2 regions of the Geodermatophilus sp. SYSU D00814 genome follow, and region 2 is predicted to be linked to the other one. Evidence: riboswitches for the same ligand, from Rfam matches in the RefSeq annotation. Region 2 holds a riboswitch; the other holds the start of a gene.

Region 1 (5,565 bases), on a different contig from region 2:
GGTCGTCGTCGTGGAAGGTGACGCCGTAGGCGCCGAGCTCGGCGAGCTTCTCGACGGACTCGACCGGGTCGATCGCGGGGCGGGTCGCGTCGCCGAAGGGGTCGCGCGCCGGCCAGCCGACGGTCCACAGACCGAAGCTGAACCTGTCCTCACGGGTGGGCTGCAGGGGCATGGGGATCCTTCCGCCGGGCACCGGGGCGCTCGTCCGGGTGACGCGGGCCACCGCTTTTGTGCTGCGGTAGAACATAAACGATCCGGGCCGATAACCTCAACCCGTGGACGACGGCCGCGCGACGACCGGCGCCCGGCAGTCGACGCTGCGGGCGACCAACCTGGCGCTGGTGCTGCGCGCGGTGTGCGCCGACCCCGGCGAGCTGTCCCGGGCCGGCGTCGCGGCGGCGCTGGGCACCGCCCGCGGCACGGCGTCCCGCCTGGTCGACGACCTGGTCGCCGGCGGCCTGCTCGACGAGGTGGAGCGCGGGCCCGCCGCGCGACGGGGCCGCCCGGCCACCCCGCTGGCGCCGGGCTCCGGGCCGGCGGGGCTGGGCATGCAGGTCGACGCCGGGCTGGTCGCCGTGCGGGTGCTGGACCTGCGCGGGCGGACGGTGGCCGAGCGGCTGCACGAGGAGGACCTGCGCGGCAGCGACCCGGGGACCACGCTGGCCCTGCTCGGCCGGCTGGGCGCCGAGGTCCTCGCCGCGCTGCCCGACGGCGTCCGGGTGGTGGGGACGGGACTGGCGCTGCCTGGCCTGGTCGACGCCGGGCGGGGCCTGCTGCTGCGCGCGCCCAACCTGGGCTGGTCGCGGGTGCGCCCCGCCGAGGTGCTCGCCGACCTCCTCCCCGGCGCGCCGGTGCCGGTGCTGGGCAACGAGGCCGACCTGGCCGCGCGCAGCGTGGCGGAGGACGCGCCGGGCCGCCCGGGGGCGCACCGCGACTTCGTCTACCTGTCGGGGCAGATCGGCATCGGCGGCGCCGCGGTGCTGGCCGGCCGCGTGATGACCGGCAGCTCCGGCTGGGCCGGCGAGATCGGCCACGTCTGCGTCGACCCGGCCGGGCCGGACTGCCCGTGCGGGTCGACGGGGTGCCTGGAGCGCTACGCCGGCCGGCTGGCGCTGCTGGCCGCCGCCGGGGTGCCCGCCGACGCCGGCCCCGCCGAGCTGCGGTCCCGGGCCGAGGCCGGCGACCCCGGTGCCCGCCGCGCCCTGGACAGTGCGGCGTGGGCGCTCGGCGTCGCGCTGGCCGGGGTGGTCAACGTGCTCGACATCCCCACGGTCGTCCTGGGCGGGCACCTCGCCGAGCTCACCGGCCTGCTCCGCCCGCGGCTGGAGGAGCACCTGGCCCGGCGGGTGCTCTCGGCCCGGTGGCGCCGGCCGGAGGTGGCGGCGGGCGGCACCACGCCGGCCGCGGGGGCGACCGGCGCGGCGCTGCGCGCCCTCGACGCGGTGCTCGAGGACCCGGTGCGGTGGCTGGGCGGGATCCCTCAGCCGGTGTAGTTGACGTGCACGTGGTCGTAGTGGTTGGCCGTGGCGCTGCCCCGGTCCTCCATCTGCGACCACGAGCCGCCGGGCGAGGAGAGCATCTTCTGCTCGTAGATCAGGTAGTCGACGCCGAGCTCGTCCCAGTGCGCGATGTGGTACTGCACGATCGCGTCACCGAGGGCCGTGTCGCTCATGACCATGTAGTCCAGCGCCAGGCCCGAGGGGTGCCCACCGGGGTCGGTCGCGCTGGCGCGGGTGCCGCCGAGGGTGATCGAGGCGGCGCCGGGGACGTTGCTGACCACGGCGTCGGCGGCGGCCTGCACCACCGCGCGCACGGGGCCGGAGGTGTTGGTGATCCGGGCGACCCGCGACGCCGTGGTGCCGGTGGCCGAGGACGACGAGGAGGACGCCGCCGCCGGGGCGGCCTCGGCGGACCCCTGGTCGGCCGAGGCGGCCTGCTCGGCCTCCGCGGCGGCCTGCGCCTGCGCGGCCTCGTGCGCGGCCTGCGCCTCGGCGGCCGCCTGGGCCTCCGCCGCCGCCTGCGCCTCCGCGGCGGCCCGCGCCGCGGCCTCGGCGGCCTGGGCGTCGAGCACGGCCTGGTCGGCGCCGGCCTGCGCCTGCGCGGCGGCGGTCTCGGCGGCCTCGCGGCTGCCGCGGCTGGCCGCGAGGGCCTCCAGCGGCTGCAGGTCCTCCGGCTGCACCGGCGGTGCCTCGGCGGCCGGGCCGGTGCGCGCGGGCAGGCCCAGCGCCTGGGCGACGGTCACCGTCTCCGACGTCCCGGCCTGCGCCTCGGCGGCCGGGTCGGGGGCGACGAGCACGTTGGCCAGCAGTGCGCCGGCGGCCGCCACGCCCAGCAGCAGGGCGGGCCGGCGGACGGGCGGGCGGCGGCGCGCGGGGCCGTCGGGGGTGTCGGGCGAACGGCGGATCTCGGCGGTGGCGGCGTCCGTGCCGGTGGTGCGGGCGTCCATGCGGTGGGGGTGCTCCAGGGGGAGGCACGGCGCGGCCGGGGCGGCGCCGTGGTGGGGTGCGGGCAGGAGGCGGCACGGCCGTCGAGCGCGACGCGGGCGCACCGGCGTGCGCCGTCCGGGAGGTCCGGACGGGCGCGGTGCGGCGTCGAGGACGGCCGGGCGCGGTCAGATGCGGGAGCGCACCCGGGTGCGGCGGAGCCGGCGGGGTGGTGCGGTCGTGCTGCAGAAGCGCGCCATCCGGCGGCTCTCCGTTTCTCCCGATGGCCGCCTACCGGGTCAGCTGACGGGTTCGGGCGGGAAGCAGCCCTACCCGCGGCCGGACGGCGTCCGGCGTGCGGGATTCACCCCAGTGGTGCGGTGGGTCCCCGGCTCGCCCCGGAGGGCGACTCGGCGGCATCCGTCCGGACTCCCCGGACGGGGACGCGACGACCGGTCGGACGGCGGCCACGGTAGTGGCCGTTACCGCTCCGTGACAATCTCGGCCCGGGCGAGCGTGACGAGCGTCGCGTCCCCGCCCGGCGTGTCGCCGGCGCCGCGCCCGGCCCGGCTCAGCTGCCGAGCAGCCGGCGCAGCCAGTCGACCTGGGTGCGGACCGACCACAGCGCGACCCGGCCGGGCACGGTGACCGCGACGCGCGCCAGCCGCGCGCCCAGCCGCAGCAGGTCGGCGTACTCGGCCGGGCGGGGCGCGGCGGCTGGACCGCGGCCGGCGTCCCCCGGCGGTGCCGGGGGACGCCCGGCCGGCGGCCCGGGGTCGGGCGCGGGCTCGCTCCAGGCCTCGGCGTCGGGGGTGCCGGACTCGGGCACCAGCAGGTCCAGCGCGGTGCGGCGGCGCGGGTCGCGCAGCGAGGCGAAGGAGGGGATGGCCGGGGAGTCGGGGCCGCCGTCGTCGTCGGCCGGCGGCGCGAGCCGGTCGTCGCGCGCGGGCGTCGCGGTGCGGGGCAGGGTGGTCGGCGGCTCGGGCACGACCCGGCGGATCGCGGTGACCAGTCCCGCGCCGAGGCCGGGGACGGCGGCGAGCTCGCGGCGGGTGAGGGCGGCGAGCGCGGCGACGTCGGTGATGCCGGCGCGGGTCAGCGCGGTGACCGCCCGGGTGGGCAGGCCCAGCGCCTCGATCGTCCCCGCCGTCGCGTCCCCGGGTGAGCTGGTCGGCATGGCGGAGGACCCTAACCGCCGCCGCTCAGCCGGCCGCGCCGGTGTCGGGGGCCGGAGGGGCGCCGGCCGGTGCCGACGACGTCGCCGAGCCCGCGGACGACGGCGGGGACGAGGCGGGTGCCGACGGCTCCGACGTGGCCGGGTCCGACGGCTCCGGGTCCGACGGCTCCGGGTCCGACGGCTCCGGGTCCGTGGTCGTCGGGTCGGTGGGCGGGGTGCCCGTGGGCGCGGTGTCGGTCGGCGTGGAGCCGGTCGGAGCCGTGTCCGTCGGCGTGGTGTCGGTCGGCGTGGTGTCGGTCGGTGTCGTGCCGGTCGGCGCCGTGTCCGTCGGCGCGGCGTCCGTGGGCGCGGCGTCGGTCGGTGCGCTGTCGGTCGGTGCGCTGTCGGTCGGCGCCGTGTCCGTCGGCGCGGGCTCTGCCGGCGCGGGCTCTGCCGGCGCGGGCTCCGCGGGTGCGGTGGCCGCCGGTGCGGGGGCCGGCCCGGACAGCGCGCTCTCGGGTGCCGTCCCGCCCGCGCTCCCGGCCGGCGCGCCGCCACCGGGCGCCGGGGCCGGCGCCGAGGGTGCGGTGGCGACGACGAGCGTCACGACGTCGCCGCGCTGCAGCGGGACACCCACCGGGTCCAGGTCGGCGACCGTGCCGGGTTCGACGGCCGTCGTCTCCTCGGTCCGCTGCTCGACGGTGAGCCCGAGCGCGGAGAGGTCCGCGGCGACCTCGTCGGCGGGGCGGCCGACGTGGTCGCTCGCCGTCAGGACGGTCGCGGTGGCCGCCGCCGCGCTGCCCCCCGCGCCGGCGCTGGTCTCCGCGGCCTGCGCCGGGGCCGGGTCGCCGCCCGAGCCGCCCGGCCACAGGAGGACCGCGAGCAGGCCCACCAGCAGCAGCGCCAGCACCGGGGTCAGGACGAGCAGGCGCGTGCGCCGGCGGGCCGCCACGCCGCCCGGCGCGGGAGCTGCCGGCACCTCCGCCGTCTCCACGGGATCGGCCGCGACGGCGCGGGTCGCCGGCGGGACGGGCGGCGCCGGCCGGGCGGCCTGCTCGATCGTCTCCTCGACGGCGGTCAGGAACGCACCGGCGTCGGGCAGCCGCTCGCCGGGGTCCTTGACCAGCGCGGCGCCGATGAGCGAGCGGACGCGCGGCGGCACGTCGTCGGGCAGGGGCTGCGGGTCCTCGCGGACCTGCTTGAGCGCCACCGTCACGGGGTTGGTGCCGTCGAACGCCGCGTGCCCGGTCAGCGACTCGTAGCCGACCAGGCCGAGGGCGTAGACGTCGCTGGCGGGGCTGACCCGCTCGCCGGCCGCTTGCTCCGGCGACATGTAGCGGGCCGTGCCGATCACCTGGCCGGTGCCGGTCAGCGGCACGCTCTGCGCCGACCACGCGATGCCGAAGTCGGTGAGCTTCACCCGCCCGTCGGGCCGCACGAGGATGTTGGCCGGCTTGACGTCGCGGTGCACCAGGCCCGCGCGGTGCGCCTCGGACAGCGCCGCCGCGGTCTGCCGGAGCACCGACAGCGCGGCGTCGGGCTCCAGCGGCCCGTCGACGGCCAGCAGCTCGGACAGCGGCGCGCCGTCGACGAGCTCCATCACCAGGTAGGCCAGGTGCTCGCCGGTGCCGGCGTCGTCGGACTCGCCGTAGTCGAGGACCGCGGCGATGTTGGGGTGGCTCAGCGCGGCCGCGTGCCGCGCCTCGCAGCGGAACCGCTCGAGGAAGACAGGGTCGTCGGCGTACTCGCTGCGCAGCACCTTGACCGCGACCGGCCGCTGCAGCAGCTGGTCGCGCCCCCGCCACACCTGGCCCATGCCGCCGGTGGCGATGAGCTCCTGCAGCTCGTAGCGGTCCCCCAGCGTCTGCCGGCCGGTCCCCAGCGAGGTCACGTCCCTGGCTCCGTCCCGTGCTGTGCCCGCGAGGGCCGTCCCCCGGACGCCCGCCCCAGCGGGGCGTCTGCGGTGCGCCCGGACCCGTCCTCCGG
Region 2 (5,565 bases):
AGGGTCACCAGGGCGAGCAGGGCGAGCGCGGTCAGGCCGGCGTCGATGGCGGTGGAGAGGGCGACGTCGCGCAGCCACAGCGGCCACGACCGGGTCGACAGCCCGTAGCGGTGCCGGACGACCTCCCCGTACCCCGACAGCGGCAGCGTGACCAGCCGGCCGAGGACGACCAGCACGACCGTGCCGAGGAGCACCGTCAGGGACCGGCGGCGGCCGACGAGGCGGCCCACGGCGGTGACCAGCCGGCTGCCCAGGCGGGTGAGACCGAGCACCGCCGAGACGGCGAGCCCGAGGACCAGGCCGGTGAGCGAGGCCGGACGGATGGCGGCGACGAACGCCTCGGCCCGGCGCACCGCCTCGGCCGGCAGGCCGGCGTCGGCACTGAGCGGGGTCGCGCCCCCGGGCGGGGTGGGCAGCGGCGCCCAGGGGGTGCGGACGGCGACGACGACCACGAACGCCGTGCCCAGCACGGCCGCGACGAGCAGGGCCGCCCGGCGGGTCCCCGACCCGCCCGCCCAGCTCACCCCGCCGATCCTAGGCGTGCGGGCCCCCCGGCCGTCCGGGCCCGTGGGACGACAAGGGCCGGCGACCCACCGGGTCGCCGGCCCTGGCGACGTGCTGGAACGGCCACCCTTCAGGGGCCCGCGCCGAGCCTGCGAGGCGTGGGGGGAAGGGTGGTCCGTTGTCAGGCGATGCGGCGCATGGCGGTGATGCCGCCCATCGAGTCGACGGAGACCACCTTCACCGGCACGCCGGAGGTGGAGGCGTGCACCATCTGCCCGTTGCCGATGTACATCGAGACGTGGCTGACCGGGCTGTAGTAGAAGATCAGGTCACCCGGCTGCAGCTCCGAGCGGGAGACCGCGGTGCCCATCTGCGACTGCATCTTGCTGGAGTGCGGGAGGCTGATCCCGGCGGCCGCGTAGGCGTACTGGGTCAGGCCCGAGCAGTCGAACGCGTCCGGCCCGCCGGCCCCCCACACGTAGGGGTCACCGACCTGCGCGAGCGCCGTCTGCACCGCCGTCTGTGCGGCGCCGCTACCCCCGCCGGACGCGGAGACCGCCGGGGCCGGGGCGGCGGCCGCCGGCGCGGCGGCGGCCGGAGCGGCCGCGGCGGGCGCCCCGCCGGCCGGCGCGGCCGGCGCCTCGGCGGCGGAGGCACCGGCGGAGGCACCGGCTGAGGCGGCCTCGGCCGCTGCAGCCTCGGCCGCTGCGGCCGCGGCGCCGGCCTGGGCGGCCAGGGCCGCCTGCCGCTCGGCCTCGGTGAGCGCGTCGAACTGGGCCCGGTAGTCGACGATGTCGTCCTCGAGCCGCTGCTCCTGGGCGGTGAGGTCGCCGAGCGTGGCCTCCGCCTCGGCCTCGGCGGCGTCGGCGTCGCGCTGGGCCTGCTCCGCCGCCGCAGCGGCCTCGCCGACCCGGGCGAGGACGTCGGTGGTGTGACCGGCGATGCGGTCGAGGGTGGCCAGCGAGCTGACGAAGTCCTCGGCGGAGTCGCTGGTCATCAGCAGGTCCAGCTGGGCGAAGGTGTCGTTGCTGCTGGTGTAGGCGCTGCGGGCGACCTCGCGGATCTGCCCGTCGAGGGCCTGCAGCTGCGCCTGCGCGTCGGCGAGGGCGCGGTCGGCGGCCTCGGCGGCGGCCTGCTGCTGGGCGAGCACCTCCCGGGCCTCGTTGACCCGCTCGCTGACCGCCTCGAGGCGGCGGCCGGCGTCGGCGGCGAGCTCGGCGGCCTGCTCGGAGGTGGTGGCCCGCTCGGGGTCGGCGACCGCGGTGCCGGGCAGCAGGGTCACGGTCAGGGCGGCGGCGGTGCCGGCGAGGGCGACCCGGCCGAGGAGCCGGCGCCGGGAGGGGCGGTGCGGACCGGCGATGCGCGCGGTCGCGGGTGCGGAGGAGGTGGACTGTGCGCGGGCATGCCCCAGGGAGGGGCGGGGGGTCGCCACGGGCGGCGGCTCTCCGTTTCTTCCTCAGCAACCGCCTACCGAGTTAGCTGACGGGTTCGGGCTGGGAAGACGTGCCCTATCCGCGTGCCCCGGTGGACCGGGACACGCGAGAACTCACCCCAGTGCTGCGGTGGGTCCCCGGCTCACCTCGCGCACACCCGCAGGCGGCGTCCGGCGACTCGGCGGTCACCAGCCGAGGTCACCTCACGTGAGGTGACGACCACCCGGCCGGCCGCGGCCACACTACGGACGTGGTGAGGTCGTGACAAACGGGCCCCCTGCGGTTTGTGAGAACACGCACAGTGAGCCACGACGCCACTCCGGTGTGTACCCCGCACGGCGTCCACCTGCGGCTCAGCCGGTGCGGCGCCGGCCGGCCGGGCGGTGACGCAGCGGAGGCACCAGGCCGCCCTCGGCCAGCGCCCGCACCGCACGCCGCTCGACGTCGTCGAGGTCCACCAGCACACCCGGTCGGGCGACGACGGCGTCCTCGGCGGCCGGGACGGGCGGGACCGGCAGGAACACCGGCGGGGTGGCCCGCCGTGCCGGTGGCGCGCCGAGCAGGACGGTGACGACGCAGTCGGCACACCCGGTGCCGCGCGCGGTGCAGCTGTCGCAGTCGATGAGCATGGCCTGTCCCTCCGGTGCCCCGGCCGCCCGGGGAACGGGTCGCGGCCGGGACGGGTCTGCCTGTCGGTCGCCGCGCACGCTAGGGACGGCCACCGACAGTCCCCGGTCAGCTGCCCGCGTACTCCCAGTGCCAGGGCTCCTCGCGGCCGTTGCCCGGATCGGCCCAGGTGGGGTGCAGCCAGCCGAACCGGCCGGCGTTGGCGACCATCCACGCGTACTGGGCGGTGTCGAAGGTCTGGATGCCGCCGCACAGGTCGACCGCCAGCCCCCAGCCGTGGTTGCTGGTGCCCGGGACCGCGGCCAGGGCCGGCTTCTCGCCGTAGAGCCGGACCTGCCCGGCGTAGGTCCGGTAGGAGTCGGTGATGCAGATCGGCTCGCCGAACTGCGCGGCGAACGCCCCGCTCATCGCCCGGTAGGCCGCGGCGGCGTCGCAGCGCAGCGAGTGCCCGCCGGCCCCCAGCGGGCACAGCGCGCTCGGCGGGATGAGGCCGTTGGGGTACCCGCCCCAGGCCCGGGCCCCGTCGAAGCTCGGCGGGTACACGGTGTTGCCGCACTCGACGCGCAGCGCGCCGTCCGACGGCCCCGGGGCGGGCTCCTCCGGGCGCGTGCCCAGGCTCGGCCGCCCGACGTGCAGCACCTCGTCGGCCGGCAGCCGGCGGACGACGACCGCGCCGGCCCGCGCGTCGGCGGCCAGCATCGTGTCGCGGTCCAGGGCGATGCCCACGTGGCCCAGGCCGGACTCCGGCGTCCCGAGGAACACCAGGTCACCGGGCAGGACGTCGGCGAGGTCGACCGGCACGGTGACGGCGAACAGACCGGCCTGGTCGGCGGGCAGGGCGACCCCCGCCGAGCCGTAGACGGTGGAGACCAGCGAGCCGCAGTCCCACGAGTCCGGGCCGGCCGTCCCGGGCGCGTAGGGCCGGCCCAGAGCGTCCATGGCCGCGGTGACGGCGGCGACCGTCTGCGCCGGCAGCACGAGCAGCGACGTCGGCTCGCGGGGGAACTGCGCCGCACCGCGCTGGGCGCCCCCCGACGCGGACCCGACCGGCACCAGCCCGGCCGGCAGGGCGCCCGCGGGGTCGAGCAGGTCCGCGGCCGGCGGCGAGGCCACCCCCGCCGCGGCGAGCTGGTCGAGGTGGGCGCGCCAGTTGGCCGCCGTCTGCCGGTTGACGTCGAGCTGCTGCTGCTGCAGGTCCGACAGCTGCCGGTCGACGTCGCTCAGCGCGGCGTCGAGCTCGCCGGTGACCGCGTCCGCGGCCGCCTCGAGGTCGCGGACCTGGGCGCCGAGCGCGTCGGTCCGCTGCCGCGCCTCGGCGAGGGCGGCGTCGGCGGCGGCCTGCTCGGCCACGGCGGCCCGGCGCTGGTGCTCCGCGGCGGTCACCACCGCGGCGGCGTGGTCGTCGACGGCGTCGAGGTAGCCCAGCGCGGCGGCGAGGTCGCCGGGGTCGCCGCCGGAGAGCAGGACGCTCAGCGGGGAGAACGCGCCGCCGTCGCGGTAGGCCGCCGAGGCGTACCGGGCGACGTCGTCCTGGTGGCGCGCCAGTTCCTCCTCCGCGGCGGTCACCGCGGCCCGGGCGGCGTCGACGCCGGCCTGCGCGTCGGCCAGCGCCTGCTGCGCGGCCGCGACCTCGGTCTGCCGCTGCCGCAGGTCGGCCTGCACCTCGGCGGCCCGCTGCTGCAGGCGGTCGAGGGCCTCGCTGTCGAGGACGCCGCTGGTGCCCCCGGGCTGGTCGCTGGGGGTCGCGGCGGCCGGTCCGGCGAGCGGCAGCGCCACCAGCACCGCCGCGGTCACCAGCGTCAGGGGCGCGGCCCGGCGCTGCACGCGCGACCGGGACCACAGGCGCACCGCACCACCCCCCGCGAGACCGGACCGTACGGTCCGCCCGGGGATCGTCGTCCGCGCCGCCGTCGTCCCGCAAGCGTTCCGCGCACCGCTCCTCCCTCCGGGTCCGGAGGCCCGGCGCGTCGCCCGGCGCGTCGCCCGGAGTCGGCCGCCGGCGACCCCCTCCTCCCCGGGACTGTCCGACCCCCGGCCTACCGTCCCGCCGTGCTCTTCCCCGCCGACGGCGCCGGGTCCCGGTCGCCGCGACACGCACAGGCACCGGCCCACGGTGACCGCCCGCTCCCCCGCTCCCGCCCGGCCCCGCACGAGCCGCTGCCGCCGGTCCAGACCACCATCGACGAGCTCGGCACCCCGCTGGCCGGCGTCACCTTCGTCGTGGTCGACCTGGAGACCACCGGGGGGTCGCCGAAGGACTGCGCGATCACCGAGATCGGCGCGGTGAAGGTGCGCGGCGGCGAGGTGCTCGGGGAGTTCCAGACGCTGGTCGACCCCGGCTGCGAGGTGCCGCCCTACATCAGCGTGCTCACCGGCATCACGACGGCGATGGTGGCCACCGCCCCGCGCATCGCCGCGGTGCTGCCGGCCTTCCTCGAGTTCGCCCGCGGCGCCGTCCTGGTGGCCCACAACGCGCCGTTCGACCTCGGCTTCCTCCGGGCCGCCTGCGAGCAGACCGGCACCGTCTGGCCCGCGTCCACGTCCGTCGACACCGCCGTCCTCGCCCGCCGGCTGCTCTCCCGCGACGAGGTGCCCAACTGCAAGCTGGCCACCCTCGCGCCGTACTTCTCCGCCTCCACCGCGCCCTGCCACCGTGCCCTCGACGACGCCCGCGCCACCGTCGACGTCCTGCACGGCCTGTTCGAGCGGCTCGGCCCGCTCGGGGTGACGTCGCTGGAGGAGCTCACCGGCCTGACCCGCCAGGTCGACCCGGAGCGGCGCCGCAAGCGGCACCTGGCCGACGCGGTGCCCTCCGGCCCGGGGGTGTACGTCTTCCGCGGCCCGCGCGACGAGCCGCTGTACGTGGGCACGAGCAACGACCTGCGCACCCGGGTCCGCAGCTACTTCACCTCCGGGGAGCAGCGCAGCCGGATGACCGAGATGGTGGCGCTGGCCCAGCGGGTCGACGCCGTGCCGTGCGCGCACGACCTCGAGGCCGCCG

The links. A riboswitch is a leader RNA that binds a small molecule or an ion and turns the genes downstream of it on or off. The one in region 2 is predicted to bind cyclic di-AMP.
Region 1: it holds a riboswitch for cyclic di-AMP, as region 2 does, so the genes downstream of both, ACI780_RS05310 (hypothetical protein) here and ACI780_RS21630 (C40 family peptidase) in region 2, are expected to answer to the same signal.

What each region holds. Positions count from the first base shown of each region.
Region 1 covers NZ_JBJGYP010000005.1:103,070-108,634, reverse strand. The annotation lists gene xylA (xylose isomerase) at 1-172, opposite strand, end outside; gene ACI780_RS05315 (ROK family transcriptional regulator) at 276-1,493, shown strand; gene ACI780_RS05310 (hypothetical protein) at 1,481-2,446, opposite strand; cyclic di-AMP (ydaO/yuaA leader) riboswitch at 2,696-2,849, opposite strand; gene ACI780_RS05305 (DNA-directed RNA polymerase subunit alpha C-terminal domain-containing protein) at 2,995-3,600, opposite strand; gene ACI780_RS05300 (serine/threonine protein kinase) at 3,626-5,470, opposite strand.
Region 2 covers NZ_JBJGYP010000038.1:15,199-20,763, reverse strand. The annotation lists gene ACI780_RS21635 (M48 family metalloprotease) at 1-524, opposite strand, end outside; gene ACI780_RS21630 (C40 family peptidase) at 686-1,936, opposite strand; cyclic di-AMP (ydaO/yuaA leader) riboswitch at 1,953-2,131, opposite strand; gene ACI780_RS21625 (hypothetical protein) at 2,291-2,566, opposite strand; gene ACI780_RS21620 (D-alanyl-D-alanine carboxypeptidase family protein) at 2,673-4,412, opposite strand; gene ACI780_RS21615 (DEDD exonuclease domain-containing protein) at 4,614-5,565, shown strand, end outside.